Regions from separate parts of the Terrihabitans aquatilis genome, predicted to be linked through region 1. Evidence: riboswitches for the same ligand, from Rfam matches in the RefSeq annotation. Region 1 holds a riboswitch; the other holds the start of a gene.
The links. A riboswitch is a leader RNA that binds a small molecule or an ion and turns the genes downstream of it on or off. The one in region 1 is predicted to bind glycine.

Region 1 (16,045 bases):
GATATCGTCATCTGCCCGCCATCGGCGCTTCAGGATCTCTGGTCGCGCAAGTTTCCCGATCCGGTTGCCGCCATGGCGTCGGGCTGGATGCGGGTGCGTGCCCGCGCGCGCCAGAATGGCGCGGAACTGCCGCTCGTCATCTCCGACCATGCCGACTGGGCTGATCTCGGCCGCACCGTGCTCGATACGGGCGCCGAGGAAATCTGGGTGACCCATGGCGCGGAGGAAGCGCTGGTGCACTGGTGCGATCAGCAGGGCCTCATGGCCAAGCCCCTCCATCTCGTCGGCTATGGCGAGGAAGAGAGCGAACCGGGTGCCGGCCTCGGCGAGGGGAGCGAAGGCTGATGAACCGCTTCGCCGCTCTCCTCGACCGGCTCTCCTACGAACCGCGGCGCAATGCGAAAATCCGCCTCATCGCCGATTATTTCCGGGAGGTGCCGGATCCGGAGCGTGGCTACGCGCTGGCCGCCCTTACCGGCTCGTTGTTTTTCCGCCACGCCAAGCCGAACGTCATCCGCAGCCTGATCATAGAGCGGACCGATCCCTATCTCTTCGGCCTGTCTCGCGATTTCGTAGGTGATACCGCCGAGACGGTGGCCCTGATGTGGCCTGTCGAGCATCGTGCCAATTACGTGCCACCGCTCTCCGAAATCGTGGAGGGCCTCCATGAAGCCACGAAGGCCGATCTGCCAAACCGCATCGCTGGCTGGCTCGATGCACTCGACGAGACCGGCCGTTGGGCTTTGCTCAAGGTTATCACAGGCAGTTTGCGCATCGGCGTGTCGGCGCGCCTCGCGAAGACGGCCGTCGCCAGCCTCGGCGGCATCGAGCCTGACGAGGTCGAATTGATCTGGGCGGGCGTTCGCCTGCCTTATGAAGACCTGTTCGCCTGGGTGGAGGGTCGTGGGCCGAAGCCAGAGAACAACGATCCCGCACCATTTCGTCCGCCCATGCTGGCCACCGCCATCGAGGACACCGCTAATTGGCGCGAGGTGCTGACCCCGTCCGATTTCGCCGCCGAATGGAAATGGGACGGCATTCGCGTTCAGGCGGTAGCTGGGCGCGATGCCGAGGGCACGCTGTCGGCGCGGCTCTATTCCCGCACAGGCGAGGACGTGTCGGGCGCGTTTCCCGATCTCCTCGGCGCCATCAATTTCGAAGGCGCGATCGACGGCGAATTACTGATCCTGCGCGAGGGCCGCGTGCAGAGCTTTAACGTTCTACAGCAGAGACTTAACCGCAAGGCCATCACGCCAAAGCTCATGGCGGAATATCCGGCCCATATCCGGGCCTACGATCTCCTGGTCGATGGAAACGAGGACATTCGCGGCCTGCCCCTGACGGGGCGGCGCGAGCGGCTGGAGGCCCTGATCGAACGCATCGACAATCCGGTGATCGATCTGTCGCCGCAGGTGCCCTTTTCCGACTGGGAGGAACTGGCCGCCAAGCGTGCCGATCCGGCTGCCGGTGGTGCGCATGTGGATGCCGATGCCGTCGAAGGGCTGATCCTGAAGCGCACCGACAGCGCCTATGTGCCGGGCCGGCCGAAAGGCCCCTGGTTCAAGTGGAAGCGGGACCCGTTCAACGTCGACGCGGTGTTGATGTACGCCCAGCGCGGCTCCGGCAAACGCTCAAGCTTCTATTCCGACTACACGTTCGGCGTCTGGCGGAACGTGGATGGCGAGGAGGAATTGGTGCCCGTGGGCAAGGCCTATTCCGGCATGACCGACGAGGAATTGGCCCGCATCGACCGCTTCGTCCGCAAGAGCACCATCAACCGTTTCGGCCCGGTGCGGGAGGTCACCCACGATCCGGATCAGGGATTGGTGCTCGAAGTGGCGTTCGAGGGGCTGAACCGCTCCACCCGCCATCGCTCCGGCGTCGCCATGCGGTTTCCCCGCATCGCCCGCATCCGCTGGGACAAGCCGCCCCGCGAAGCCGACCGGCTCGAACATCTCGAGGCGCTGCTGCGCAACGTGCCGGATTAGCTCAGGCCGCCGCGTTCGATATCTCGGAGGCGAGGATGACGCGATTGCGGCCCCGATTCTTGGCCCTGTAAAGCGCCTCGTCCGCGCGCATCAGAAGCTCGCCGGCCTCCTCCGAATTCGCCGCGCCCGCCGCGACGCCGACACTGATCGTGGCCCCGACCGCCTCGCCGTCGACCTCCTCGGCCATCTCCTCGAAGGTGGCGCGCAGGCGCTCGGCAATCTGGATCGCATCCGCTTCCGAGACATTGGGCAGCAGGCAGACGAATTCCTCGCCGCCGATCCGGAACAGCCGGTCGCTGCGGCGCAGCGTCTGCTCCGCAGCGCGCACGGCCAGAAGAATGACGCCATCACCGAAGGCATGGCCGAAGCGGTCGTTCACCGATTTGAACCGGTCGATGTCGAACAGAAGGACTGCAAGACTGCTCGGCGTCTCGCCGCTTCGCCACAAGCCCTCAGCCGCTTCGAAGGCGCGGCGATTGTAGGTGCCCGTCAGAGGATCCATCATCGCCAGGTGGTAATTGTGCTGCGAGACCCGCTCGCGCATCATGGCGATGATGAAGGCCCCCACCAGCATCGCCTGCGTCACCGCCGCGAAGTTGAAGGTCACGACGGCCCACGCCTCCGTCGGAAGCGCTCCGAGCGGCTGGGGAAGAACGGCCGTGAACGGCACGCGCAGGATGGCCATCACCGCGTAAATCACGAAAACGCTGAACAGCACCGGCCGGGACGGCAACGTCTCATGGCGCCGCAGCCACAATTCCCGCGCCGCCATGCCGTTGTAGAAGGCGATCAAGGCCGCCCGCGCGGAGGCATTGAGCGCCAGCATGTCGATCGGCGCGAACACCAACGTATCCAACAGCAGCCAGGCCAGCGGCGGAAGAAGGATGAGCTTCAGCCGGATGCGGCGCCCATACATGGCGCGCACGGCCTGCCAGCCGGAGGCGTAGGCGAACAGGATGAAGCAGGTGCCGAGCCGCACCCGCAAGGGGTCCGGGAAGAACCCGTAGGACAACAGGCAAAGCCCGCCGAGAAAGCCCATGAGGAAGGGCATTCCGAACCAAAGATGCCGGACATTGCGGCCTTCCCGGATCCAGAAAAACAGGAACAGGCCACCGATCACGGCAAACACCGCGACACTGCAACCGATCAGGGTCGGGACATGGATCATTATGGCCCTGAAGCGTCGGAAGGGAGCTGTCTATCAGAAGTTGCAGCCGGCAACATCCTTGCCCAGCAGCTTCTCCGAAATAAGGCGCAGCGCGGCAATTTCCCCACAGAGCGGCATTTTAGCGCAACAGAGTGAATTCTCGGCCCACACGTCGCGTAAAATCCGCAAAACGGAGAGAGTAGCAAACCCGTAACCGCATGCTACATGATGAGCATGACCGACCTGCCTCCCGATCACGCCGCTCGCATTCACGACCGCCCCGATCCGCGCGCGGCGCGGCGCGTCGATCCGATCACCCGCTTTTTCGGCGGCTCGCCGGCCTGGGTGCTCGCCAAGCTGGTCATGCTTTCGCTCATCATCGGCGTCATCCTCGCCGTGTTCGGGCTGGATGTGCAGGGCCTGTTCTACGCGGCGCAGGACCTTTTCTACGCCTTCTTCGACAACATCTACGACGCCGGCGCCACGCTGCTGCGCTGGTTCCTTCTGGGCGCCGTCATCGTGTTCCCGCTCTGGCTGCTGAGCCGGCTGTTCAACCTCGGTTCCCGGCGGCGCTAATCGCCCGGGCCCTCGGCCGCGAGGGCGTCGCGGTCGCGCCCGACGAGGGCTGCCAGATCGGCGGCCCCCTCCTGTTCCAGCGCCGCAAGGAGGCCGGCCTTGATGTCTCCGATCAGGCCCGGCCCGTTATAGGTCAGCGCGGTGTAGAGCTGGATGAGGCTGGCGCCGGCCCGGATCTTGGCGAGCGCCGCTTCCGCGGAATCGACACCGCCCACACCGACCAGAGGCATCTTGCCCTCGACCCGCCTTGCCGTCTCCGCCAGGATCCAGGTGGCGCGGCGGAACAGCGGTCCGCCCGAAAGCCCGCCGGATTCACTCCGCGCCGCACCCTGCAGCGATGCCGGGCGGCCGATCGTGGTGTTGGACACGATGAGCCCGTCAATGCCGCGCCGCAGCGCCACGTCCACCACATCATCGAGATCGATCAGCGCGAGGTCCGGCGCCAGTTTCAGCAGGATAGGCCGCCGCTTGCGGGCTTCGTCGCGGGCCTGCACGGCCCGCGCCAGCAGATCGTCCAGCGCCTGCCGTCCCTGCAGGTCGCGCAGTCCGGGCGTGTTGGGCGACGAGACGTTGACCGTCAGATAATCCGCGAAATTCGCAAAGGCGCGAATGCCCGCCTCGTAATCGGCCAGCCGGTCGGCCGCGTCCTTGTTGGCGCCGATATTGACGCCGACGATGCCGGGACGGCCGGCGCGGTGCGCCAGCCGGGTCAGCGCCGCCTGATGGCCGCCATTGTTGAAACCCAGTCGGTTGATGACGCCCTTTTCCTCGGGCAGGCGGAAGATGCGCGGCTTCGGATTGCCCGCCTGAGCCTTGGGCGTGAGCGAACCCACTTCGACGAAGCCGAAGCCCAGCCGCAGCAGCGGGTCCGGCACGCGGGCATCCTTGTCGAACCCGGCGGCAAGCCCCACCGGGTTCGGGAAGCGCAGGCCGAAGGCCTCCACCGCCAGCCGGGCATCATCCGCGGCAGCCGCACGCAGCGGCACGTTCTCCAGCGCGGCGAGCGTCATATCGTGGGCCCGTTCGGGATCGACGCCCTGCAGGACGCTGCGAAGAAGAGGCCAGCCTGCGCTGATCATTCGGACAACTCCGGAAAGATGTGGCGTTCGCCGTTCCAGGGCAGCGGCTGAGCCCACAGAACGGCGGAAATGGGAAGATCGGCATACAGATGGGGAAACAGGGCGCCGCCGCGCGACGGCTCCCATTTCAAAGCGGGGCCGAGCGAAGCGCCCTCCACCGCCAGCAGCAACAAGTCGTCCTGGCCGGCGAAGTGCTTGGCCGCAGTCTCCGCGGCCTGCTGTGCCGTCGAGAAGTGGATATAGCCGTCCGCAAGATCGACGGGCGCACCGCGAAACGCCCCCGTCGCCTGCGCCTCGCGCCACAGGCTCGCGGGAAGTATTTTGTAGACGAGGCGCGGGGATGTCATGGCCATGGTGTTAAGCGGCCCCCGGCGCGCGATCAAGCCGAGGCCTGGGCTGCCCACTGGACAGAATCCATAAAAGGAGCTAATTCCTAAGTCTTCCTTCAGGATGTCGAGGGCCGCTTATGCTGACCCACAGCCGCATCTGGTCGGCGATCGACCGGCTTGCCGAGACGAACGGCCTTTCGGCCTCCGCGCTTGCCAAACGTGCGGGGCTCGATCCCACCACGTTCAACCGTTCGAAGCGCATCGCCGCCGATGGCCGTCCGCGCTGGCCCTCCACCGAATCGATCGCCAAGATCCTGCAGGCCACGGGCGCATCGCTGGAAAGCTTTCTCGACCTGCTCATTGTCACGCCCCGGCCGAACCGCGCCGTTCCGCTGATCGGCCTCGCGCAGGCGGGAACGGGCGGCTTCTTCACCGATGCCGGCTTCCCGGTGGGCACGGGCTGGGAAGAGGTGAGCCTGCCCGCCGTTGACGACGAGCACGCCTATGCGCTGGAAATCTCGGGCGATTCCATGCTGCCGCTCTACCGCAACGGCGACGTGATCGTGGTCTCGCCCTCGGCCGAGGTGCGCCGCGGCGACCGCGTGGTGCTGAAGACAACCGACGGTGAGGTGCTGGCCAAGGAACTGACGCGCCGCACCACCAAGCTGGTCGAACTGCGCTCCTTCAACCCGGAGCATGCCGACCGCACCATCCCGCTCGACCAGGTGGCGTGGATCGCCCGCATTCTCTGGTCCAGCCAATAGAGCGGCCTCGAGTTCCGGCTAGTTGGTTTTGCGCGGCGCAGGATCTGGAATCGCCCGGAGCGTGGTCTCGATGACGGCTGCGTCCTCGCCCTTTGCGCACATGCCGACGGCCACTTCCGCGAAATCCACCAGATCGTGATGCCGCGCGTCGTTCGCGCGCTCCAGCGGGATAAGCCAGGCGGCGTGGCCACGTTCGGCAAGACCCTCCCGGTAAGACGCCTGTGTCTTGAACGGGACGTTGGTTTCGCGGGGATCGCCGATCACGAAGATCCGGCGGGTCGACGAGGCCGGCACCTTGTCCAGTGATGTCGAGGGATCGAAGCGCGACAATGTCTCGCCCGGCTTGGCCAGCCCCCGCGCCTCCAGATAGGCACGGTATGACGATGCCCCGGAGGAGATGACCGCGCACCGAATGTCCGTACGCCGAGCCAGCATCTCGGCAACGAGGGTGCCGCCGCCGCTGTGGCCGCCCAGCGCCCAGTCCGCGATCCGGTAGCGCGCCTTCAGTGCATCAAGCGTTGCGGCCACGATGTCAGCTTCGACCGGACGGCCACGCATCGTGTAGTGCCGGCCAGCGCTGCCATAGGTGCCGGGGCGGCCGATGAAGATGAACGGAACGCCATAGCGATCCGAAAGCCCCTTTTCCTGATCGAGCAGAAGAGAGGGCCCGAAGCCGCTCTGCCGCTTGGTCGCGTCGTTGCCTTTCGGGCCAAGAACGTCGCCGTTCATCCACGCTACGGCGATGCTGTTCGCCCCCGATGCGAGACCGGCTGCGTAATACCGCATGCATCCCCGGAATCCGGGAATATCCAGCCAGACCCCTGTGTCCTGCTGTTCGAGCGGCGCGCATTCCGAACGGCTGATCTCGATACCATCCACGACCTTCTGCGGATCGAACAGGCCTGCCTCGACGCGGGATTGCGCAGCCGCTGGCAGAGCGTTCAGCATCAACGCCGAAAGCAGCACCAGCGGCCGCGGCCCGTTCATGCGGCCGCGAGTTCATTTTTCAGCGCGCGGGTGATGAGGGCGCGAGTGTCCGCGATGCCGAACACCGCCACGAAGGAGCCGAAGCGCGGCCCCTTTTCCTGCCCGATCAGAGTCTTGTAGAGCGTGCCGAACCAGGCGTGAGAGACGCCCGGTCGCCCGTCCGGCGATTTCGCCTTGCCGGAGAGGTCGGGATAGAAGGTGCGGCCGATCTCGTAGACCTCGGCCTGGATGGCGTCGGACGTCGCGTCTTCCGGCAGCCTTGAAAGCGCGGCGTCGAGCGCCTCCAGCGCTTGCCGTGCCGTCGCGTCGGGCGCGGTGAACACCTTCTTGGGCTTCACGAAGTCATGGTAGTAGCGCACCGCATAGCCGACGAGCGCGCCGAGGCGCGGATGGGTCTGCGGGCCGACGCCCGGCGCATATTGCCGGATGAAGCCCCAGAGCTGATCCTCGGTCTCCGCGTTCGATACGGAGGCGATGTTGAGCAGCATCGAGAACGACAGCTGCACCTCCTCCGAGCCGATCCGCTCCACCGCCGGCGGCTGGCCGGAATGGATGTGCCAGACGGGGTTCAGAAGCTGGTCCTTCGGCGCCTGCGGGGGGAACTTCTCGAGGAAATTCAGGTAATCGTCGACGTTCCTCGGGATCACGTCGAAGTGCAGCCGCTTCGCCGAACGCGGGCTCTGATACATGTAAAGCGACAGGCTCTCCGGCGAGGCATAGGCCAGCCAGTCCTCGATGGTGAGGCCGTTGCCCTTGGACTTCGAAATCTTCTGCCCGTTCTCGTCGAGGAACAACTCGTAGTTGAAGCCTTCCGGCGGCTCAGCACCAAGAACGCGGGCGATCTGGCTGGAGAGCTTCACGGAATCGATCAGATCCTTGCCGGCCATCTCGTAATCGACGCCGAGCGCCACCCAGCGCATGGCCCAATCGGCCTTCCACTGGCACTTGACGCGGCCGCCGGTGACGGGGGTCTCCATCCGCTCGCCGGTTTCGGGATCGACATAGGTGATGGTGCCACGGGCAATGTCGCGGTCGACCATCGGCACCTGAAGCACCACGCCCGTGCGCGGGCAGATCGGCAGGAAGGGCGAATAGGTGGCGCGCCGGTCGGGGCCGAGAGTCGGGAGGATGATCTCCATCACCTCGTCGTACTTCGCCAGCATGCGCAGGAGCGTCTCGTCCATGCGGCCGGAGGTGTATTCCGCGGTGGCGCTGAGAAATTCGTAGTCGAAGCCGAAGCGGTCGAGAAAGGCGCGCAGGCGCGCATTGTTGGCCGCGCCGAACGAGCCTTCCGGGCTGCCGAACGGGTCCGGCACCTGGGTCAGCGGACGGCCGAGATAGGCTGCGACCGCCTCGCGGTTCGGCACGTTGTCCGGCACCTTGCGCAGGCCGTCCATGTCGTCGGAGAAGCAGACGAGGCGCGTGGCGATGCGGTCGTCGGTCAGCACGCGGAAGGCGTGCCGCACCATGCTGGTGCGCGCCACCTCGCCGAACGTGCCGATGTGCGGCAGGCCCGAGGGGCCGTAGCCGGTCTCGAACAGCACCGGTTTGTCGGTCGTGCCCCGCCGCTGAAGACGCTCCACGATCTTGCGGGCTTCCTCGAAGGGCCACGCGGTCGAAACATGGGCAAGTTCGGCCAGGCTTGGGGTGCCGGCGTCGGCGGCGGTCATCATGCGCTCTCCAGAAATCGGGCGGAAACTAGGTTCCGCGGACGGAGGCGTCAAATCGCAGGCTAGAAGATGCCGATCGGGAACCAGCGCAGGTAGAGATCGGTCATCCGCCCCTTGGCCTCGATGTCGTCGAGCGCGCGGTCCAGCATCTGGCGCAGGCGCACGTCACCCTTGCGGGTGGCGGCGACCATGCCTTCGCCGAAGAAATGACTTTCGAGATAGGCGCCGGGCACGAACACGCAGCAATCCAATGAGCCGGTTCCGCCGAGCCAGAGCGAGAGCGACGCGCCGTCGTCGAACAGCAGGTCAGCACGGCTTTCGCGCAAGGCGGCGCGGGCGGCCTCCTCGTCGGGCGACGCGATGAGGTTCGCCGCCGGGAAAAACGCCTTGAGAAACGCCTCGTGCGCACTGCCCTGCACCACAGCCACGGATTTGCCGGCAAGAGCGGACGGCGTGCTCTCGGCGGGCGTGCCCTCGCGGCGAGCCACGAAGCGGGCGGGCAGGCGAAAATAGGGCCGCGTCAGCTCGGCCTTGCCACGCAGTTCCGCACTCGGCTTCAGGCCCGCGATCAGGGCGTCCGCGCGGCCGCTCTCGAGCGCGGGCAGCAGATCGTCCCAGGGAAGGGCCTGGATCGTGCAGGGAAAATCGAGGCTCGCGCAGATGGCACGCGCCAGATCGACGTTGAGGCCGACCGGATTGCCGTCCGCGCCGACGAACTGAAACGGCGGGAAATCCGAACCGGTCAGGAAGCGGATGACGCGCCGTTGCTCGCGGCTGGGCGCGACATTGTCGATCATCGGCGCGCGCAGCTTCGGCAGCGCCGTGGCGGCATCCTGAGCCTGGGCCGGGTGCAGCGCGGCGAGCACCGAAATCACGCCGAACGCGCAAAAAGCCAGCAAAGTTCGCATCTTAGGGAGATTACCAGCTTCGTTTGCGTGGGATTCGATTATAATTGCCCGCGGGGAAGGAGAAAGCCAGCCGGCTTTCCATCGGGGCATGACAATCTTCGTCAACGAGCGCGACGTGTTCGCGGGAACGGCCACGCCGTTTACCGCCGCGCGTCCGGCTGCGCCGACGCCGGAGGACCGCGCCTCTCCTGTCAGCGAACGCGTGCTCGTCGGCGCCCTCCTCTCCGGACTTGCCCCGGTCCCGGACATCGAAAAAGCAGTCGAGCAGGCCGGAGGCCTGCGTCCGGAAGCGCTCGACGCCCTGCTCTGCCTAGACGGTGTGGACCGCGAGGCCATCGTGGCTCGCCTCGGCGGCAAGCTCGGAATGCCCGCGTTCGACCGGGAAATGGTGCCGGCGGACTGGCTGAAGGCGGATGCGGTTCGCCTCGCCACGAAGTCCGGAACGCTGCGTCTGCCGTGCGGCAGGCTCCTCATCGCCGTTCGCGGAAAAGCCGTCGTGCCGCTGGCGCGCGCATTGCTCGACGCACCTTCGGTCAGCAAACGGGTGCGGCTGGCCACGCCGCAGGCCTTTGCCGATGCCTTGCTGCGGGCCGCGGGCACAAGCCTTGCGGAGCAGGCCCGTATCGGCCCGGCATTGGTCGATCCCCGCATGTCGGCACGGGCGCCCGGCCTCGCTCCGGCCGCGTTCGTCGCCTTGTCGCTCGCCGCCGGCGCGGCGCTGTGGGCCACGATCGATCATTCGCTCGCCGCAACGCTGCCCATCGCCGCAATGTTCATTGCGCTGACGGCGCTTCGCCTGCTGGCCCTGCAGGAGCAGGAAGAACCGCAGCCCAGGGCCCGCGAGCTCGACGACGATCTGCCGCTCTACACCGTGCTCGTGCCGCTGTTCCGCGAGAACCGCTGCCTGCCGCACCTGCTGGCGACGCTGGCCGCGCTGGATTATCCGGCGGCGAAACTGGACATCAAACTCCTTGTCGAGACGGCGGACGGGGAAACCCGCGTTGCGCTCGCCGGGCTCGACGTGCCCACCCATGTCGAAATCGTCGTGGTGCCGGAAGGCCAGCCCCGCACGAAGCCGCGCGCCCTGAATGTTGGACTTGCCATGGCGCGAGGCGAGTTCCTCGCTGTCTATGATGCGGAAGACCGGCCGGACCCGGACCAATTGCGCAAGGCCGTGCACGCGTTCCGAACCGGCGGGCCGGACCTGGGCTGCGTGCAGGCGCGGCTCACCATAGACAACATCGGCGACCATTGGCTCACACGCATGTTCGCCATCGAATATGCCGGGCTGTTCGACGCGCTGCTGCCGGGCCTCGCACGCCACAATTTGCTTCTGCCGCTTGGCGGCACATCCAATCATTTCCCCGTTGCGGTGCTGGACGCGCTTCACGGATGGGATGCCTGGAACGTGACGGAAGACGCCGATCTCGGCGTGCGCCTCGCCCGTGGCGGGCGCACCACGGCGATGATCGCATCGAGCACGCACGAGGAAGCGCCGAACCAGACCCATGCCTGGCTGAAGCAGCGCACGCGCTGGCTCAAGGGCTATGTGATGACCTGGGCCGTGCACATGCAAAACCCCGTCCGATTGCTGCGCGATCTCGGCCCTCGGAATTTCCTCGTCTTCCAGGCCTTCATCGGCTGCGTGCCGCTGTGCGCGATGACCCTGCCGATCTTTCTTCTCGGCGTGATCGGGCATATCGGGGCCGGGCTGTGGCTTTCGGCGGAGGACGGCTGGCTGTCATTCGCGGCCGGCGGCCTGCACGTGCTGAACCTGATCCTCGGCTTCGGCACCGCCATCGCACTGGGATGGATCGGGGCCGACAGACGGGGACTGCGCCACCTCGCCCGCTGGCTGCCGAGCGTGCCACTCTATTGGCTGCTCAGCTCCGTGTCAATGTGGCGCGCGACGCTGCAATTGCTGCACGCGCCCCATGTCTGGGAAAAGACCGAGCACGGCCTCACCCGCACCCCGCGAGTGGGATCAGAGCACCGCCCGGATCTCGTTGGCGATCTCGAGCGGCGTCCGCTGCATGTTGACGGGCCGAACGAAGGCCCCGTTCTTGTCCATCAGGTACACAACGGCGGTGTGGTCCATCGTGTAGGAGCCGTCGTCCAGCGGCGCCTTCTTGGCGTAGGCACGATAGGCCTTCACGATGGAATCGACCGCCGCCTGGTCGCCCGTCAGGCCACGGATGCGCTCGTTGAAGCTGGATAGATAGCGGTTCAGAACCTCCGGCGTGTCGCGCTCGGGATCGACGGTCACGAACAAGGCCGATGCCTTCTGCGCATCCTCGCCCAGCGCGTTGAACACTTCCGACATCTCGAACAAAGTCGTCGGGCAGATGTCCGGACAATGGGTGAAACCGAAAAAGACGAGGAAGGGCTGGCCCTTCAGATCGGCGTCCGTGATGGCCGCTCCGTCCTCATCGACCATGCGGAACGGGCCGCCCACCAGAGCCGGGCCGGACACGATGCCCGAGGGCGCACGGCCGGGCAGCATCCACATCGCAACGCCGCCGAGGACGACGAGCCCGACGGCGAACAGGATCAGCCCCAAAGCGGGTCCGCGAAGTTTCATGCCGGCCACCCTTCCCTTTGCCAATGGCGGCCAGTGGTAAAGGCCGGACGGCGACGGCGTCAAACGCACCGTCGCCGCACTGCATTTATGCGGTGCCGTGGGTGAAGGCGAAATTCACCTCGGGCGTGCGGCCGGAAATGATGTCGGCGATGGCCCGCCCTGAGCCGCAGGAATGCGTCCACCCCAACGTGCCGTGGCCGGTGTCGAGGAACAGGTTGCGGATGCGCGTCTTGCCGATATAGGGCACGTTCGAGGGCGTGCAGGGGCGCAACCCCGTCCAGAAACTGGCCTGCGACGTGTCGCCACCACCCGGAAAAAGATGCTCCACCCGGCGCACGATGGCCTCGCAGCGCACCTTGTTGAGATCGAGATCGTAACCGTTCAGCTCGGCGGTGCCGGCGATGCGCAAGCGGTCGCCCAGGCGCGAGAAGACAAGCTTGTACTCGTCGTCCGTCAGGCTGACATTGTAGGCGCGCTCGGGATCGGCCACCGGCATGGTCACCGAATAGCCCTTGGCCGGATAGATGTTCAGATCGATCCCATGGGGCGCGAGGAGCATGGGGCTGTAGCTGCCCATACAGACCAGATAGGCGTCTGCCTTGAGAGTGGCGTAGGAGCCGTCCTCCTGCCGCACGCGCACGCCGGCGATCTCGTCGCCCTCCCGGTCAAGGCCGAGGATCGTGGTGTTGGTGCGGAACTCGACATTGTTCACGGCGCACAGCCGGGCCAGTTCGCGGGTGAACATGCCGGCATCGCCCGATTCATCGGCCATGGTCATGCTGCCGCCGACGATCTCATCGCGCACCGCATGCAGCGATGGCTCGATCGCGACCACCTCCTCCGGCGTGATCATATCGAGCTTTTCGCCATGCTCGGACATGACCTTGGCAGGCAATTGGGCGGCCTTCCATTCCAGCTCGCTGGTGTAGAAATGCAGGATGCCGCGTTCGAGATGGTCGTAGCGGATCTGGGTGTCCCGCCGCAGCTCCTGCAGGGCCGCGCGCGAATACATGCCCAGATTGACGATCTGCTCGATGTTGTGGCGCGTATTGCCCGGCGTGCATTGGGCAAGGAAGCTGAGGCCCCATTTCCACTGCCGCCAGTCCGCGCGCAGCCGGAACAGCAGCGGCGCATCCTCCTGTCCCAGCCAGCGCAGCACCTTCAGAGGCGCCGACGGGTTGGCCCATGGCTCGGCATGGGAGACCGAGATTTGCCCGCCATTGGCGAACGAGGTTTCGCGGCCCGCGCCTCCCTGGCGTTCGAGAACCGTGACCTCATGGCCGGATTTGTGCAGATACCAGGCGGCGGTCGTGCCGATGACGCCGGCGCCGAGAACAAGAACGTGCATGTGCCTCTCCGCAAAGGATATTTCGGGTCTGTTTCCCCGATCTGTCCTTTTGCCTGAGAGATTCACGCACCCCCTTGCGAGGGTTCGCTTGCCCCTTCGGCGGCCCGACCGAACTTCGCCGGGCGCTCTCCAGATCTCATTCGCGAACATCCAGTAACGTGACCTGAGCGTTACTCGGGATTGCGCCTTCGGTAGCCGGAAAGCCGGCTTCTCCTGAATGTCCGGGGTCCGATCCTTGCGAGAACCGTACCTTGCGCGAGCATGCCCGAACTTTGGCCGCATTAGAAGGCCAAGCATGCGACCTTCCTCCAAGGGGAAGATGCGGATTGATCCCAACTTCTTCTTTCCATTAAAGAAGATGGCTCGGTTCCCGCAGGGACGGGCAGAACGAAAAGCGCGGAGAACACGGTGACACCTGATCGGCGGCAATTCGTGTGCGGGCTGCTGGGCTCGCTGGCCTCAACCTCCCTGGCCGACAGCTCCTGGGCGGCGAACGAACATCCGATGGGCCCCGCCCGTCCCTTCTCCTACGACGAGCTGACGGAGCGGGCGAAAACACTTGCCGGCCAGCCTTTCAAGGAGCCCTACCGGCCCGCGCCGGATATCGTCTCCAACATCGATTATGCGACGCACGGCAAGATCGTGTTCAAGCCGGAGCAGGCGCTGAACGTCAACGGCCCAGGCGTCTATCCGGTCGAGTTCTTCCACCTCGGCAAATATTTCCCGAAGAAGGTCAGCATCAATCTGATCTCCGAGGGCATGAGCCAGGAAGTTCTGTTCTCGCCGGAATATTTCGACATTCCGAAGGACAGCATCGCCCACGGCCTGCCGCAGGATGCGGGCTTCGCCGGCTTCCGCTTCCATGAATCACGCCGGCGGAAGGACTGGAAGCACCAGGACTGGATGGTGTTCCTGGGCGCCTCCTATTTCCGTTCCATCGGCTCACTGAACCAGTACGGCCTTTCGGCGCGCGGCATCGCGGTCGACGTGGCCGTTCCCGAGAAGCCCGAGGAATTCCCCGATTTCGTGGAGTTCTACATCGATTCCGCGAAGAAGGAGGGTGACCCCAATCTCGTCTACGCCCTGCTCGACGGACCCAGCGTTTCCGGCGCGTTCAAGTTCGCCATCACCCGCACCGACGGCGCAGTGATGGACGTCGAGGCACGGCTGTTCGCACGCAAGAAGATCACCCAGCTCGGCATCGCGCCCCTCACCTCCATGTTCTGGTACGGCGAATACAATCGCCTCCGCCTCGTCGACTGGCGTCCCGAGGTGCACGATTCGGACGGGATCGCGCTGTGGACCGGCAAGGGAGAGCGCATCTGGCGGCCGCTGAACAATCCGAAGCACGTCGTCACGTCGAGCTTCCAGGACAGCAACCCGCAGGGCTTTGGCCTGCTGCAGCGCGACCGCAACATCGAGAATTATCTCGACGGCGTGAATTACGACCGTCGCCCCTCGCTCTGGGTGCAGCCGTTGCACGACTGGGGCAAGGGCGCGGTGCAATTGATCGAGATTCCGACCGCCGACGAGACGCACGACAACATCGTCGCCTTCTGGATGCCGGAAAAGCCGATCGAGCCCGGAACGGCGTTCGATTTCCGCTACCGGCTTTTCTGGCGCGAGAGCGAGCCTTTCCCGAACGACCAGCTGGCCAGCGTCTTCGCCACCCGCATCGGACGCGGCGGGGAGCCCGGCCAGGAACACACCAGCCATCCCAGTTCGGTGAAATTCGTCGTCGAATTCGAGGGCGGGGCGCTGAAGGGCCTCACCACCGAGGCGCCGCCGCAGGGCACGGCCTCCTGCTCACGCGGCAAGCTGACCGAGGTGGTGGTGGAGCCCATCCCCCGCACCGAGCGCTGGCGCGCCCGCTTCGATCTCGTCGCGGAGGGCAATGAGCCCATCGAGCTCAGGCTGTTCCTGCACCTCGGCGAACAGGCCTTCAGCGAAACCTGGGCCTTCCAGTTCTGGCCGGACCAGGCGACGGCCGGATGATAGGACAAGGGCTGAGCCGCCGGCTCAGCCCTTTTTCATTCCCGCTCTGGGCTGCGCCTCAGTGCGCCTTCTCGATCTGGCGTTGCAGCGCACGGGCCACCTCGTCGGTGACGCGGCGGCGATACTTGCGGTGAACCAGCTGGCCGTTGTGATAGATGTCCTGCTCGACGTAGAGCTCGTTTCCATCCCAGCGCAGGATCGAGTCCGTTTCGGTCGTTTCCACGACACCGAGCTCCTCGATCAGATGGCCTTCCTGCCGTTGTCCCATAGCGGTCCTCCCTGAATTCTTGTCGTTGCCGGCAAGCCTATTGCGCGCCGTCCGATGGGTCGAGCACGGCGATGCTCATCGAAAAACGCGCCGTGTCCCCCGCGCTCACCGACACAATGCCCGGTTTGTCGCGCAATTCACCCTCGAAGTTTTCCGGACTGGCGTGACCGTGCCAAGGCTCCAGACACACAAATTCCGAGTCGGATTTCGACCAGATGCCCAGATGCGGCATTTCCGGAAACGACACCCGGATGCGCGGCCCCTGCCCTGCGCCATAGACGAGGCTCCGACTGCGCGGCCGGTCGAACACCAGGGCGTCGTTGCAAAACAGATCGTCGGTCAGATCGAGCCGGCCGTCGCGCACCGGAGACGGCACGAGCTCGTCCGTCAGGAGCCCGTCGCGCA
Region 2 (16,045 bases), 490 kb from region 1:
CGGGCGGACGATATTCGTAACGCCCAACGTGTTGAACGCCCTTGGCCCCGACGTTACTTGCGCGAGCTTCGCTCGCTTTCTGAGGATCGACTCAAAGAAGGCAGACCCCGGATTCATATTCTGGTTGCTTCAGAACCACTATAACAAACGCGATTTATTGCAGTTTCATCTTCAACACACAGGTGTTGCGCGCTTTCAGTTCACCACCTTTGCCGACACCTTCCCTCTGGATTTGCCAGATCGCAAAGAACAGCAGCGCATCGCATCCATCCTCGGGGTCTATGACGACCTGATCGAGGTGAACCGGCGGCGGATGTCTGTGCTAGAGGAAATGGCACAGCGGTTATTCGACGAGTGGTTCGTCCAACTCCGATTTCCGGGGCACGAAGGTCACCAACTCATCGAGACGCCGGAAGGACCGCTACCTAACGGTTGGCACATTAGGCGCATTGGTGACCTTACAAGCTTCCTGTCGCGCGGCATTGCCCCAAAGTACGACACGCATTCAACATCTCTCGTAATCAATCAAAAATGCATTAGAGATCAACGGCTGTCGTTGGCGGCTGCGCGCACTCAAAGCAAAGAAGTGCCAGTGGACAAGCGAGTGCGGCGCGGAGATATCCTCATCAATTCGACTGGCGTCGGAACGTTAGGCCGCGTTGCTCTGGTAGAGGAAGTTCCTCTTGGCACCACTGTCGATTCTCATGTGACGATTATCAGAGCGCGTGTTCCGTCGGCCGCAGACTTTCTCGGTTCAGCGCTTTTGAGAATGGAGCCACTGTTCGAGCGGCTTGGAGTTGGGGCTACAGGCCAAACCGAACTCAACCGGAGCCGAATAGCCGATCAGAACCTCATCGAACCCTCATCTGAACTTCAAATAAAATTCGCAAATCACGCGCGTCCGCTCCGTTCACTAGCGTTCAGACTTGCGCAACATAATGAGCTTCTGATCACGAGTCGCGACCTGCTCCTTCCTCGCCTCATCTCCGGCGAAGCTTCAGTCGTCACAGCCGAGCGTAAGCTGGAAGCTGTCGCCTAATGTCTCCTGGCCCCAGCAAATCTCTCTCCGGAGTCATTACCAGCGAAGACGGGCTGGTCGAGACGCCTGGGATTGATCTCCTGGAGGAACTGGGCTGGACCCATGTCACTCTGATGGAAGAAGAGGTAGGGCCAGACAATCCCACCGGCCGCCTGTCCTTTCGTGAACTTGTGATGCCAGCGAGGCTTCGCGCCGCGTTTCGCAAGCTCAATCCATCATTGCCGGATGAGGCTCTGCAGCAAGCGGAGATCGTACTGACGGCAGATCGCTCCGCCATGCTGCCCGTCGCAGCTAACCGAGAGGTCTATCGGCTGTTGCGCGACGGAATAGTCGTGCAGGTAAAACAGCCCGACGGCTCGCTGAAGGACGAGCGCGTTGCCATAATCGACTGGACGAATCCGCTGGCCAACGACTTCCTGCTCGGGTCGCAGGTCTGGATCGAAAGCAACTTGTACTCACGCCGACCGGACGGGATCGGATTCATCAACGGTATTCCGCTGCTGCTGATCGAGTGGAAAGATATCACGAAGCCTGTACAGGATGCCTACGAGGCAAATCTGCGGGACTATCGCGATACCATACCTCGCCTGTTCGACTTCAACGGCTTCGTCATTCTCTCGAACGGCCTTGAAGCCTTGATGGGCCCGAGCCATGAGGCGTTCGACACGTTCGCCCCATGGAAACGTCTGCAGGAGGATGGTCCGGAGAGCGTCGCGCTGGAGACGATACTCCGCGCCACCTGCGAACCCTCCAGCTTTCTCGATCTCGTCGAAAACTTCCTCTTATTCGACGATGCCAAGGGTGGGCTACGCAAGGTTGTCGGAAAGTGCCATCAGGTTCTGGGTGTCAATCGCGCCATCGAGGCGGTGAACGAGATCGGCGAGAACCGGGGACGGCTCGGCGTTTTCTGGCACACGCAGGGAAGCGGCAAGAGCCTCTCAATGGTGATGTTCGCCGAGAAAGTGCTGCGGAGGCTCGGTGGGAACTGGACTTTCGTCATTGTCACCGACCGGCAGGAACTGGACGACCAGATCGCCACCAACTTCGCGACAACCGGGGCGCTCACCAAGCTCGTTAAGGACTGTCAGGCCCAGAGCAGAATCCATTTGCGCGATCTGCTATCGGGGCAAGAGCGCTATGTCTTTACGCTGATCCACAAGTTTTCGACCGCCGACCGCGAACCGATGCCGGTTCTGTCTGAGCGCAGCGACATCATCGTCATTACGGACGAAGCCCATCGCAGCCAGTATGATCAGCTGGCCGCGAACATGCGCCAAGCGCTACCGAACGCAGCCTTCATCGGCTTCACGGGAACTCCGCTGATCGCCGGTCAGGAAGAGCGCACCCGCGAGGTCTTTGGAGATTACGTCTCGGTCTACAATTTCGCTCAGTCTATCGCCGATGGCGCGACAGTGCCGCTCTATTACGAGGCGCGGAAACCCGAGCTACAGCTTGCCACTGACGAGTTGAAGGAAGAACTGGACCAGCTCCTAGATGAGGCGGCGCTGGATGAAGAGCAGGAGAAAAAGCTCCAGCGCACCTTTGCCAAGCAATATCACCTTATCACCCGCAACGACCGCTTGGACGAGATCGCGGCAGACCTTGTCCGCCACTTCTCGGCCCGTGGATATCTCGGCAAGGCGATGTTCGTCGCCATCGACAAGGCCACCGCCGTCCGCATGTACGATAAAGTCAAAGCGGCGTGGGCGGATGAGATCAAGGCTCGCGAGTTACAGGTTTCCGAAGCATCAGAACCTGCGCTTACGACCCTTGCCGAGCGGCTCGACTGGATGCGCTCGCTGGATATGGCGGTGGTGGTCAGCCAGGGTCAGAACGAAATTGACGATCTGAAGCAGAAGGGTCTCGACATTCTGCCGCACCGTGATCGGATGCAGAAGGAAGACCTTGAGGCCAAATTCAAGGATGCCGGCGATCCGCTGCGGCTCGTATTCGTCTGCGCAATGTGGATTACCGGTTTCGACGTGCCTACATGCAGCACGGTCTACCTCGACAAGCCGATGAAGAACCACACGCTGATGCAGACCATTGCCCGGGCGAACCGCCGGGCCCCCGGCAAGAACGCTGGCGTCATCGTCGATTATGTAGGCGTGTTCCAGAACCTGCAGAAGGCGCTGGCGATCTATGCCGCGAAAGGCAGCGGCACGTCGCCGATCAAGGACAAGCAGGCGTTGGTCGATGCGCTTGAGGTAGCGCTGAAAGAAGCCCGCAGCTTCTGCTCGGGGAATGGCGTGGATATGGACGCGATCTACCATGCCGAAAAGCTCAAACGTCTGACGCTGATCGGTCAGGCGGTGGAGGCTCTCATTGCGCCGGATGACCGCAGACGGGGTTTCTTCCGTGTGACGAGCGCGGTGGTGCGAGCCTACAAGGCTCTCCTGCCAGACGAACGTGCCGCGCCGTATCTTAAGCCTGTGGCGACGCTTCACGTCCTTGCCGAGGCCATTCGCGGCAAGCTCGGCCCGGTGGACATCGCCGCTGTCGCCGCAAAGATCGAGGCCTTGCTGGACGAGAAGATCGAGGGCGTGGCGATTACAGCCCCAATCATTGACGGCGACGGGGCGGGTGGACGTGTCGATCTGTCGGCCATCGACTTCGAGAAACTAGCGAAGCTGTTCGCAGCGCAGCCACGGACTGCTGCGGAGAAGCTGCGAGAGGAGGTCGAGGAGAAAGCGCACAACATGGCAGGGCGTAATCCCACGCGCGTACATCTCGTTGAAAAGCTTGAGAAGCTCGTCGAGCAATACAATCTCGGAACGCTGGACGTCGAAGCATTCTTTGGCGCCCTGAAGGCGCTGATCTCCGAAATGGACGAGGAGGAGCAGCGGGCCGCGCGAGAGAGCCTAAGCGAAGATGAATTGGCGATCTTCGACCTGCTCACGAGACCGGAGCCTAAACTCAGCAAAGCGCAAGAACTAGAAGTGAAGAAGGTGGCGCGAGACCTGCTGGAGAAACTGACAGACCAGCTAGCCATCAGGGATTGGAAAGCCAAGCAGCAGACACGGTCAGCGGTGCATAGCACCATCCGTTTCACCCTGAACGAGCTGCCAGAAGATCCCTATCCCGAACCTCTATGGAATGACAAGGTTGACGCTGTATGGGCGTTTATTTTTGCGCGGCAAGCGCAGAACGCGCAGCCTGACAAACCGGTGAGATAGTCGGAGGCTGTCATGCGAATGTTCTATACCTACGTTTGGGGCTCTCATGGCGACCGTGGCGGGCCCATAACATTCACTAGCAGACAGAACCGCACACTGGCCATTCGCGGTTCGCAGGTAGGCGATCTTGCTTTTGGAGTGGTAAGCCGCAATCCCGTTGATCCCGAAGTGCATATCCCTGAAGAAATGAAGGGGCGCGTCCTCAGCGTCTGGCAGATCAGTCACGACACCGCTGATACATCGGAGTTCGGCCTAGAAGCCGTACACGCATGGGACAAGCAAAAAGACGGAAGTTACCGTTGGCCTTTTGCACTTCAACCGATACGCGCATGGATCATTCGAGATGGTCCCGAGTTTCGGGATTTAGCCGGATACACTGGCAACACCCATACACAACGCGCAATCACAACCATCCAGGAAGTCGATGAGGAGTTGGCCGCAAGTCTCAAAGATTTGTTGGTAACAAATGGCGAAGAGTTAGAGGTAATGACACCTCGCTACCAGTCGATGGCGGTTCGGCTGAACCAATTGCGTCAGAAGCACCCCTTTGCACTTAAGGGGTATAACGTGCAACCAAACGTGGAAGCAACAATCAGCATATATGTTGCGACACTGGGAAAAGGCGGTCGTGCTATCAAGATTGGTCACGCACAGGACGCGAGACAGCGCGTGAACGATTTCAATAAATTTCGTCTTTCAAACGAGCCGCAATGGGAGCTTCACACCAATCAGCCCATTGGGACGATTCTCGAAGCAATTGAAGTGGAGAAGTCTTTGGGTGAAACATTCGCCCGACACCGCACGGAGCAAAATAACAATGAAGTCTATGTCGGACTAAACCCGATGGACGTCCTCGCCAAGCTGGCAACAATCCGACGCCTTAATTAATTCGACAGATGCGCCGGTTCCAGCGACCATCCGGACTTTTTTGCATAAAATCTGTTTGCCCAATTCATGTAGGCAGAGTAAGGCAGTTTCCCCGGCGGGGGTAGCCGGATGGTACAAAAACTGGTACAAAGTCTCGCCTTACGACGCCGATTTCGCTTGTTTATCAATGTGCATGGTGCGCTTATGGTGCCTTTCCTGGGCACCATTCATTTAGAATGGTCTTCTGTATCAAGAAGATACGCCTTTTCAGAGTGTTGCGCTTGGCCGACTGTGTAACAACGGTGCGCAACAATGCTCTTCGCTTGGTCTGTCCGATGCGACGTAAAGGCTCCTCCAACGCTCACTTCGTGAAGCGTATCCAGCTGACATCCTGCCGAGAATGGTGGGCATGCGGCTGAGCATGCCTTTGGGCGCAGAGACGGCCTCATTCCTAATCACTGAGAAGACGGTTAGTGTTCGCTTCTCGCTCAGGACGTCCGATCCAGGCTGATGGGCCCGACCGGCGCGGGGTAAGAGCCAGCTCGCGCGCCGTATCTATGAGATGAAGCGCGTCAAACGACAGGTGAAGGGGCCTCTAGTCGAGGTCAATTGCGCGACCTTGAGGGGCGATGGGCAATGTCAGCCCTGTTCGGGCATCGCAAGGGGGCCTTCACCGGCGCGATCTCGGACCGTCCGGGCCTTCGCAGCGCCGATACGGGAATGTTGTTCCTGGACGAGATTGGCGAACTTGGGCTCGACGAGCAGGCGATGATCCTGCGGGCGATCGAGGAGAAGCGCTTCCTGCCGGTCGGGGCCGACACGGAGGTGGAGAGCGAATTCCAGCTGATCGCGGGCACCAACCGTGACCTCGCCGCCTGCGTGGCACAGCGCACCTTTCGTGAGGATCTCTACGCAAGGCTCAATCTGTGGACGTTTGCGCCTCCAGGCCTCGCCGACCGGCGCGAAGATATCGCACCGAACCTCGATTATGAACTCGATCGCTACGCCGAACGCGAGGGCGACCGTATCACCTTCAACAAGGAGGCCCGCCAGCGTTATCTGGCGTTCGCGACCAGCCCGGACGCACGCTGGGCCGGCAATTTTCGCGATCTCGCCGCCAGCGTCACGCGCATGGCCACCTTCAGCCCCAAGGGGCGGATCGACCTTGCCTGCGTCGACGCCGAGATCATTCGGCTCAAGCGGCTGTGGGGCAGCGAGAACGCCGCACAGTCGGATGATCTTTCGGAATTGCTCGCGGACGACATCATCGAAGCGCTTGATCCATTCGATCGAGTCCAGCTGGCGCATGTTGTGGCGACATGCCGGAGAAGCCAGTCTCTGTCGGACGCTGGACGCTCCCTGTTCTCGGCCCCGCGCCGACAGCGCACCTCCACCAACGATGCAGACCGCCTACGAAAGTACCTCGCCCGCTTCGGCCTGAACTGGGCCCAACTCCGGGAAACGGGTGAATGATTGCTGGCCAACACGGCCGGCAAGGTATGGGACACAGCCGTCCAAAAATCGAGAGGGCATACGCTGACGTGGCTCAACTTGGCGGGGGCAGTTTCGCCACGGCGAGATTCGTCCGGAAGCATTCCCGATGACGTAGTTCACATAGTGTAACAAGCTTTTCGGCAGGCATGTCTGAGTTCTTTTTCTTATCTGAATTTCGCTTGCGAACAAATTTAATGCACAAGGCTGATATTGCTCAGATGACGGCTCGTTGAGCGACGGAACAGACTTGCTTAAATTCTAGACAGCCGCCGCCCGAATTGCACATATTTCAGATATTCCTACAGCTTGATCATACCAGCGATGAATGATTGTCTGCGGTAACCACCGGGAGAGATCGGATCCCCCGGCGCCGAAGGAGCAACCACCCCGGAAACTCTCAGGCACAAAGGACCGGTGGTCGCGGGAAAAATCCGGAGAGTGATCGGGCAGCCGATCCGCCGAAGGAGCAAGCCGTTTCAGCGGTGAATCTCTCAGGCCGAACGACGGATGGGGTGCGAGGAAACGCCGTCGAGTAGAGGGCGATCGCATGATGTCGTCGTTCGAGAGGTCAGGATGATCTGAGTCTGAGGATCTGAGACGCGAAACCTGCCTGATATCGGGCCAGCGCTTTTCACAAGTCATCGAACTCACTGGCGCCGCCTTGCGGCGCAGAGCTTCGTATTGCCGGTCCAAATACATCTGTATGCAAGGAGATCCATATGAAGTTCACGAGCAAAATCGTTCTCGCGGCCGGCCTTGCGTCAGCATTACTGGGAAGCGTCGTGACTGCAGGAGCCGACACTCTTGCGACTGTGAAAGAGCGTGGCAAGCTGATCGTCGGCGTCAAGACGGACTATGTGCCGTTTGGCTATCTCGATCCTGCCGGCAAGATCGTCGGTCTCGAGCCGGATCTGGCGCGTGTCCTCGCCAAGAAGATCCTGGGCTCCGAGGATGCCGTCGAACTCGTTCCGGTTCTCAGCTCCAACCGGATGGAATTCCTGCAGGCCGGCCGCATAGATCTCATCCTGGCGACCCTCGGCTATACGGCCGAACGCGCCAAGGTCCTTGATTACACCGAGCCGTTCTACGCGGTGCCGGGCGCTTCGATCCTCGCACCGCCGACGACCAAGCTCTCGGGTTGGGAAGCGTTCCGCGGCAAGCCGGTGTGCGGCATCCAGGGCGCATTCTACAACAAGACGGTCACCGAGAAATTCGGCATCAAGCTCGTCAACTTCACGGCGATGCCGGAAGCCTACAAGGCGCTGCAGGACAATCGCTGTCTCGGCCTTGCGTTCGACGACATGACGCTGCGCAAGAAGCCGAACGAAGAAGGCTGGAAGGATTATTCGATCGTCGCAGAGCCCTATGAGAACGTTCCGCAGCCGGGCGGTGCACGCAAGAATGACGCGGCTTTTCTCGAAGCGGTCAACAAGGCGCTCATAGAAGCCGAGGCCGAGGGCGTCCTGATCGCGCTTCAGGAGAAGTACGACATCGCTCCGAGCGAATATCTCACCAAACGCGCCGAGGCGGCGAAGAAGAAAATCGGCAACTGATCCGTCTTACGGAAGGCCGCGCCTTCGCGGCCTCCGACAACGGCGAAAGAGCGACATGTTCGGTCTCGATTACTCCTGGCTTTCTGATCCGACCTATCAAAACTGGCTTCTGGTCGGTGTATGGACAACCATCAAGCTTGCATTTGTGTCGTCGCTCTTTGCGCTGATCATCGGAATAGCCTGCGCATTCCTGATGACCTTGAAAATTGCGCCTCTCAGCGCGGCGATCACCTTCTTTGTCGAGGTGTTCCGCAACACCCCGCCCCTGCTGCAGATGCTGTTCTTCTATTTCACGCTGTCGAGCATCGGCCTGTCGTACACAGACGCCGAAACCGGTGTGAAGATGCCGCTGCTCGATGCGTTCAGCTGCGGCGCGGTTTCGCTCAGCCTGTTCGGCGGCGCGCTGTGTATCGAGGCGTTCCGCTCCGGTCTTGAGGCGGTGCCAAGGACGACGCTCGAGGCCGCACGCAGTCTTGGATACGGTCGGTTCGCGCTCCTCCGCTCGATCCAGCTACCGATCGCATTTCGCGTCTGTCTCGCACCGCTGAGCAACATCCTCATCAATCAGTTCAAGACGACGTCTCAGGCGTCGATCATAGCGGTGCCTGAACTGATGTACGCCGCCGGCCAGATCTACAACGACACTTTCCGCACCTTCGAAGTGATGCTGCTCGTGCTCATCATTTACGTGAGCCTCGTCAGCCTGCTGGCGGCGGTGCTGCGGCGTAGCGAAGGCTGGATGTCCTATCCTGGATACGGAAACGCGTGATCGCCATGTCGAAATCCCGCGTTCTTACGATGCCCGCAATCCTGGGGCTCGCTGGCCTTGCTTTGGTTCTATGGGGCGCGTTCGACAACAGCGGCCGGTGGGCCGCCGTCGCCGGACGGCTTCCGCAGCTCCTGACGGGAAGCGTCGAAGGCTGGCCGATCCGCGGCGGTTTCGCCGCCAATATCTTCATCAGCATCGTCGGCATGGCCGCGGCCACTGCGCTCGGCGGCGCGTTGGGCATCCTCTCCATGGCACGTCTTGCGCCGCTTCGGCTGACGGCTTTGTTCATCGTCAACTTTCTGCGCAACTCGCCATGGCTCGTATTGCTGTTTGCGACGCTGTATCTGCTGCCGTTCAGCATCAGCCTGTTCGGCTGGACAGTGCCGCTGCCGCCGTTGGTCAAGGCCATCTTCGGTCTCAGTCTGCCGGTAGCCGCCAATCTGGCGGAAGTCGTGCGCGGGGCGGTGCAGTCCATCCATTCGGGACAGTGGGAATCCGCGCGTTCGCTCGGCTACACGCGCCTGCAAACCTATCGCTATGTCATCCTTCCCCAAGCCTACCGCCGCATGCTGCCCGGCTGGATGAACCTGTATGCGCTGCTGATGGTCGCGACCAGCCTGGCCACCGTGACGGGCGTGGAGGAAGTCGTGACGGTGCTCAAGAACATTCTCGCCGTCGAAAGCGAAAGCATCATTGTCCATTACTATCTGATTACGCTGCTGATGTTCTTTTTCTTCTGCTACCCAATCGCCACCGCCGCGCGAAAACTTGAAAGTTCGACAAGAGGTGACTCCCTGTGAGGAACGGTTCCGCGCTGATCGAGCTGGATTCGGTCGTGAAGAGTTTCGGGGCGCTGCGCGTTCTCGATGGCATCTCGTTGGAGGTGGAGAAAGGGCAGGCGGTCTGCATCATCGGCCCTTCAGGTTCGGGCAAATCGACGATCCTACGCTGCATCAACGGATTGCTGCCGGTCGACAGCGGCTATATCCGGGTGGGCAAGCATCGGGTTCATGACCTGCCCAACGAGCGGGCGATGCTGCCTCTGCGCCGTCAGGTCGCGATGGTCTTCCAGCAATACAATCTGTTCCCACACCGCACGGCGCTCGACAACATCATGATGGCGCCGGTCAAAGTGCTGGGTCAAAACAAGGACGAGGTGCGCGACAGAGCTGTCCGCCTACTCGCAAAGGTGCGGCTCGCCGGCAAGGAGAACAGCTATCCGGGTGAGTTGTCCGGCGGCCAGCAGCAGCGTGTCGCGATCGCGCGTGCGTTGGCCATGCAGCCGGAGATCATCCTGTTCGACGAGGTCACGGCGGCGCTCGATCCTGAGACCGTCAAGGAAGTGCTGAACACGATCCGCGAACTCGTCGATGATGGCCTGACCTGCATTCTGGTGACGCATGAAATGCGGTTCGCGCGCGAAGTCGCCGACCAGATTCTGTTCACCGACCGCGGGCGCATCCTTGAAAAGGGAGCACCGCGCGATCTCCTCGACAGCCCGCGCGAAGAACGCACGCGGGAATTTCTCAGCCAGGTTCTGTGAGCGCCGTCATGCCACACGATTCGATCTTTGCCACCGACTTCAAGGAAGCCCCCTATTGGTGGGACGCTGCGCCTCCCGAGGATGCGAAGGATGATCTTCCGAAATCCGCGGACGTCGTCGTCGTAGGGTCGGGTTATGCAGGCCTATCCGCTGCGGCGGAACTGGCGGCAGCCGGCCGTCATGTCGTGGTGCTTGATGGCGGCCCGCTTGGTTTCGGCGCCAGCACGCGCAGCGGTGGCATGGTGAGCAGCGCTCAGAAGCTCGTCGTCAGCGGCGCGATCAAGGGCGTTGCCAAGGAACTTGTCGAGCCGATGCTCGACAGCTCGGTCGAATGCTTCGACCACATCAAAACCTTGATCGAGCGCGAGAAGCTCGACGCCGATTTCATGCCTGTCGGACGGTTTTTCGGTGCCCATACGCCCGGCAAATATGCCGAATTGTGCGATATGGGCCGCATCCTTGAGGACAAGAACGGCGTTTCGCTGAGGATTGTCCCGAAAGCCGAACAACGTTCCGTCGTCGGAACTGACTATTTCCACGGCGGCATCGTCATCAACGATTACGCCGGTGTGCATCCCGCGAAGTACAACCGCGCTCTGCGCAACTATGCCCGCCGTTGCGGCGCCGAGCTTTACTCCCATGCGGCCGTGACCTCGATCGATCGCCAGACCGGGTTCTCTATCGTCAAGACGGAGCGCGGCGACCTCCGCGCCGAGGATGTCTTTGTCGCCACCAATGGCTATACGCGCCAGGCGACGCCCGCGCTCGCGCGACGCGTCATCCCCGTCAAGAGCTACCAGATAGCCACCGAGCCGCTCGACAAGGCGTTGATGGACGAGATGAACCCTGGGCGACGCATGGTGTCGGACACCCGCCGCGAGGTTATCTACACCCGCCCGTCGCCAGACGGCACGCGCATGCTGTTCGGCTGGCGTCCCGATCCCCGCGACATCGACGACATCGATGCCGCGGCCGGCCTTCTCAAAATGGCGCGCGAGGTCTGGCCGCAGCTTGGGGACAAGAAGATCTCCCATGTCTGGAGCGGGTATGTCGGCATGACGTTCGACAAGACGCCGCATATGGGCGAGATCGACGGCGTCCATTACGCCATGGGCTGCAACGGCAGCGGCGTCGCCATGATGACGTATCTGGGGCACCAGACGGCACTCAAGATCCTGCGGCGCCAGAACAAAAGGTGCGGATTTGACCGGCCGGATTTCCCGACCAACCCGCTCTACAACGGCAATCCGTGGTTCATCCCGATTATCAGCGGCTATTACCACGTCCGCGACCGACTCGACCGTCTGTTTGTAAAGGATTGACGCTCGGCCTGCGGGACCAAGCGCTTGTGTATCCATGACCGATCAATCGACGCTCATCGCCGCGGCGCGGCAGCATGAGGATACCCTCCTGCGCCACCGCATCGTCCTTTACGCCGGCGCGAATTATCCTTCCGCTGCCGTGCAGGCTGCATACGTCCCGGCTCTCAGCGCCATGCCAAGCATGGGACCAAGTTTCGCGAAGGAACAGCCGGGCGCTGAAATCGTCTCCGAGCTTGAAGTCGCCGTCCGGGAGCGCGCTTGCGCGATCTTCGGTGCCGCCTGGGCCGAGCCGCGGCTGCCCAGTGCGACGCTGGCCAATCTCGCGGTGTTTCAGGCCTTTGGTGCGCGCGGTGATCTTCTGCTCGCACCCGCGGCCGCGCATGGCGCCCATCTCAGCCAGCGCGGCGGCGGCACGCCCGACCTGGCCGGCCTTGCGACCGCCGACCTACCGTTTAACACCGAGACGCTTACGCTCGACACACCCGCAGCCGTCGCCCAGATAAAATCTTTCAGTCCAAAGCTGGTCATGCTCGGCCGCAGCGTGATGATCCAGCCCGATGACATCGCCCCTGTCGCCGCAGCCGCACGCAAGGTGGGTGCCCTAACGATCTTCGACGCCTCGCACATTTCCGGCCTGATCGCCGGCGGCACCTATCCAAATCCTTTGAAAGAGGGGGCCGACATTGTCACCACCTCGACCTATAAGACCATCGCCGGTGCCCCGCAGGGCCTCGTGTTCGGCGCGCATGAAGAGCATGGCCGAACGCTCGCTCAATTCCTTGATCGCGCCTTCCTCGCCAATTCCGATGCCGGCAAGCTGCCGCAGCTCCTCGTCGCCCTCGATGAGCTCACCGCCTCGGGCATCGACTACGCGCGCCGCGTCGTCGCCAACACTGCGTCTCTGGCCGACGCATTCGCCATGCGCGACTTTTTGGTGCGCGCAGCACGCAATGGTCGCCATACTCACCAATTGCTGATTCCCATCGCGCCCGGCGAAGATCTGGCCGCTTTGATCCGCAATCTTGAACGCTGCGGCATTGTCGTCGGCACCTGCAATGACATCGGGCGCCCTGGCGGCACTGCGCTGCGCGTCGGGACGCAATTCGTAACCCGTCAGGGCTTCACGGCCGCCGGAATGAAAATCATTGCCGGTTTGCTCGCCGATCTGCTGGTTGCCGCACCTGACGGCGTGCGCCTCAAACCGGCGTCCGATCGCCGATCTATCCTCGAGGATATAAACCGTATGCTTGCTGGCGTGAGCGCGACGCCATGACAGTTCCGTCCTTTTCATCGCGTATCACGGCGTGGACAATCGGCCTTGGCATCGTCGGCGGCTTGGCTGCATGGGCTGCGGATCTCCCTGCGCCCTGGCTGATGGGCCCGACCATCGTCGTCGCCATCGCCGCCGCCGCCGGGCTCCGCGCCGAGATCCCGATGGCACTCGAAACCGTGATGCTCATCCTGACCGGGCTGACCATCGGTTCCGGGGTGTCGCCGGAAGTGCTTCAGCTAATCCCACAATGGCCGATCTCGATCGCAGCCCTGATGATCGTTCTTGTGGCGATGGTGCTCGCCAGTTCGTTGTTTCTGCACCTCGCCGGCGGTTGGGACCGCAACACTGCGATTCTCGCGTCGGTGCCAGGCGTGCTGCCTTACGTGATGAGCCTTGCGGCCGACAAGGGCGCGGATATCCGCAAGGTGGCATTCGCGCAATCGCTCCGTGTCGTGCTCGTCGTCGCCGCTTTGCCATTGTTCTCCAGCGGCAACGAAGCTCTGCTGGCGAAGGCGCCAAATTTGATTTCCCATTCGGATCTCGCCCTTCTGCTCGCGGCCGGCATCGCCGGTGCGCTGCTGTTCCGCGGCCTTAAGGTCTCCGGGGGCCTGCTGCTTGGGGCGCTGACCGCGAGCGTGCTTCTGTTCGGCTCAGGCAGTGTGCGGGGTGAAATTCCCGAATGGATCGTCATTCCGGTCACGATTCTCCTCGGCTGTTGGGTCGGCAGCCGTTTCGATGGGCTCGCTTTTCGCAGCATCGGCCGGATTTTTATTCTGTCGTTGATGGCACTGGCGATCATGATGGTTGTCGCGTGGGGCGGGGCATGGGCGACGGCGACACTCACCGGCCTGCCGATCAATCAGGTCCTGCTCGGATTTGCGCCTGGCGCGGTCGAGATCACCGCGCTACTGGCTTTCCTCTTCGGCGTCGACCCAGCCTTTGTCGCCGCTCATCAAGTCATACGATTTGTGGCGCTTACAATCCTTTTGCCCGTGCTTGTCAAAAGCCGACAATGAGTCGGCTCCCCAAACATCCGGCTTTTTTGACAAATGGGCCGCCCTGACCTTTCGTGCTCTTTAGAATTGTATAATTGTAATTCTGTAATTTTGGATTATCCAATACTCAAGCCATAGCCTGGATCTAATCTAAATAATTATTCTTGCTCTCGAATTTCGATCAAATTAAAGACTGCGAGCTCAAAGTGAGTTATTCGCGTGCGTGCCCTCGACCTTCAATCTCTGTTTATTTCCCATAAGGAAAAGCTGGGTCGATTCTTAAAACGACGTGGCTGCTCTGAGGATACCGCGGCCGATCTTGCTCAAGATGCCTTTGCCCGAATGTTGCGGCAGTCGGCCGATGTCGCGATCGAAAACCCGTCATCCTATCTGTTCAGAATAGCCGCGAATCTCGTCACTGACCTGAACAGGCGGGAGCGGCTGGTCGATTACATTGCCGATCCCGATCCGGCGATTGCGGCGTTGGTGGATGATGCGCCTGCTCCGTTGCGGATCGTCGAAGGCCGGGAGCAGATAAGGCTTCTGGAAACCGCGCTCGCGGAATTGCCAGACCGATGCCGTCGCATCTTTATCCTGAGCCGTGTGCAGAATGTACCGCATCGCAAGATCGCGAGCATTTTCGGTGTCACGACCCGCACGGTCGAAAACGAAATCGCGCGGGCACTGAAGCATTGTGCGGCCCGTCTTCACGAGAATTCGGATATCGTTTCGGACTGACGATCTGGAATCGTCTTAATCAAGTGAGCCCCGCGCCCGCTGGTGCACGAAACGCAACGAAGATCGACCCATCTGTGCCTGAGGATATCAAGAGCGAAGCGATGTCCTGGGTCGTCCGGATCAAATCCGGCGAGGCGACACGCATGGACGCACACCGTCTCAGCGCATGGCGCGCGCAGAGTTCTGCGCATGAAGAGGCTTTTCGTGAGGCGGCTGATCTGTGGCGCAAGATGGGAGCACCCGCTGCGGCAACCGCGGAATTCTCAGGCGGCATCGGTCGTCGTGGGTTCCTGACAAGCGCGGCCGCCGCCGGCGTTGCAGGCCTCGTGTTCGGCGGCAGCGAACTGGGTTTCTGGCCGGGTATCAGCGAATGGATGGTCGATCACAGGACAGGCGTCGGAGAGCAGCGGACGATCACCTTGGCCGATGGCATTCAGGCTGAGCTCAACACCCGCACTGGCCTGTCGGTCGAAAAGAATGCTCAAGTCACGCGCATATCCCTTGTTTATGGAGAAGCGGCCTTTCGCTTCGCGACGCCAAGTTGTCCCCTTGAAGTTCGGGCTGGCACGGGCACGGTGCGCGCTTCCACCGACGCTTTGTTCACCGCCCGGGTGTCCGACGGACCGACACAGATCACCTGTCTCGAGGGAGAAGTCGAAACTGTCGGGATGCCACGGATCACGCTCATGCCGGGGCAGCAGACCATCGTGGCCGCGACCGGATTCGAGCGTCCTGCTGCCGTCAACGCGGATTCCGTTTCCGCCTGGCGCCAAGGCATGCTCGTTTTCGAGGACCGGTCGCTGGAGGACGTTGTGGCGGAGCTAAACCGCTACCGCCAAGGCCGCATTTTCCTGACCGCGTCCAATCCGCGTCGCGTCAACGGGATCTTCCATCTCGCCCGCCCGGACGAGGCGTTGGCGCACTTTGCCCACACGTTTGGCCTGAACCTCACCAGGCTGCCCGGTGGAATCGTCCTTCTCGGATGAAATAAATCCGACCTGCCTTTCGGCTTTGCGATCGCGCTTCGTCTTCATCATCGGGAGCCTGTCGAACTTGATAGGCCGGGCCGGTGTGGGAGAAGGTTATGCACCTGGGGGCAGCGAAGGGTCTTGGAGGGAAAATTGCCGGAGCGCGTTTTCTCGCGACCCTGATGGTCGGCACAGCCATAATGCCGTGGCAGATCGCACCGCTTCACGCTCAGGAGCGAAGTGCCCCCATGACGTTCTCGATACCCGCACAAACGCTGGCCGGCGCCCTGAACGCCTTTGGCTCGGCA

Region 2: it holds a riboswitch for glycine, as region 1 does, so the genes downstream of both, ACQ6S1_RS11625 (transporter substrate-binding domain-containing protein) here and ACQ6S1_RS13865 (D-amino acid dehydrogenase) in region 1, are expected to answer to the same signal.

The regions. Positions count from the first base shown of each region.
Region 1 covers NZ_JBOCUO010000003.1:612,849-628,893, reverse strand. Annotated here, with positions in the region: gene ACQ6S1_RS13925 (ligase-associated DNA damage response exonuclease) at 1-345, shown strand, start outside; gene ACQ6S1_RS13920 (cisplatin damage response ATP-dependent DNA ligase) at 345-1,988, shown strand; gene ACQ6S1_RS13915 (GGDEF domain-containing protein) at 1,990-3,156, opposite strand; gene ACQ6S1_RS13910 (DUF6460 domain-containing protein) at 3,370-3,711, shown strand; gene ACQ6S1_RS13905 (quinone-dependent dihydroorotate dehydrogenase) at 3,708-4,790, opposite strand; gene ACQ6S1_RS13900 (DUF952 domain-containing protein) at 4,787-5,137, opposite strand; gene ACQ6S1_RS13895 (S24 family peptidase) at 5,257-5,883, shown strand; gene ACQ6S1_RS13890 (alpha/beta hydrolase family protein) at 5,902-6,870, opposite strand; gene ACQ6S1_RS13885 (lysine--tRNA ligase) at 6,867-8,543, opposite strand; gene ACQ6S1_RS13880 (transporter substrate-binding domain-containing protein) at 8,603-9,439, opposite strand; partial or broken gene ACQ6S1_RS13875 (glycosyltransferase) at 9,537-11,108, shown strand; gene ACQ6S1_RS13870 (SCO family protein) at 11,433-12,029, opposite strand; gene ACQ6S1_RS13865 (D-amino acid dehydrogenase) at 12,115-13,377, opposite strand; glycine riboswitch at 13,409-13,520, opposite strand; gene ACQ6S1_RS13860 (OpgD/OpgG family glucan biosynthesis protein) at 13,786-15,372, shown strand; gene ACQ6S1_RS13855 (hypothetical protein) at 15,431-15,640, opposite strand; gene ACQ6S1_RS13850 (aldose 1-epimerase family protein) at 15,678-16,045, opposite strand, start outside.
Region 2 covers NZ_JBOCUO010000003.1:122,922-138,966, reverse strand. Annotated here, with positions in the region: gene ACQ6S1_RS11645 (restriction endonuclease subunit S) at 1-1,039, shown strand, start outside; gene ACQ6S1_RS11640 (type I restriction endonuclease subunit R) at 1,039-4,215, shown strand; gene ACQ6S1_RS11635 (GIY-YIG nuclease family protein) at 4,234-5,103, shown strand; partial or broken gene ACQ6S1_RS11630 (sigma 54-interacting transcriptional regulator) at 5,590-6,555, shown strand; glycine riboswitch at 6,913-7,000, shown strand; gene ACQ6S1_RS11625 (transporter substrate-binding domain-containing protein) at 7,296-8,129, shown strand; gene ACQ6S1_RS11620 (amino acid ABC transporter permease) at 8,185-8,898, shown strand; gene ACQ6S1_RS11615 (ABC transporter permease subunit) at 8,904-9,698, shown strand; gene ACQ6S1_RS11610 (amino acid ABC transporter ATP-binding protein) at 9,695-10,441, shown strand; gene ACQ6S1_RS11605 (NAD(P)/FAD-dependent oxidoreductase) at 10,450-11,763, shown strand; gene ACQ6S1_RS11600 (glycine hydroxymethyltransferase) at 11,798-13,036, shown strand; gene ACQ6S1_RS11595 (AbrB family transcriptional regulator) at 13,033-14,052, shown strand; gene ACQ6S1_RS11590 (RNA polymerase sigma factor) at 14,251-14,769, shown strand; gene ACQ6S1_RS11585 (FecR family protein) at 14,871-15,755, shown strand; gene ACQ6S1_RS11580 (TonB-dependent receptor) at 15,986-16,045, shown strand, end outside.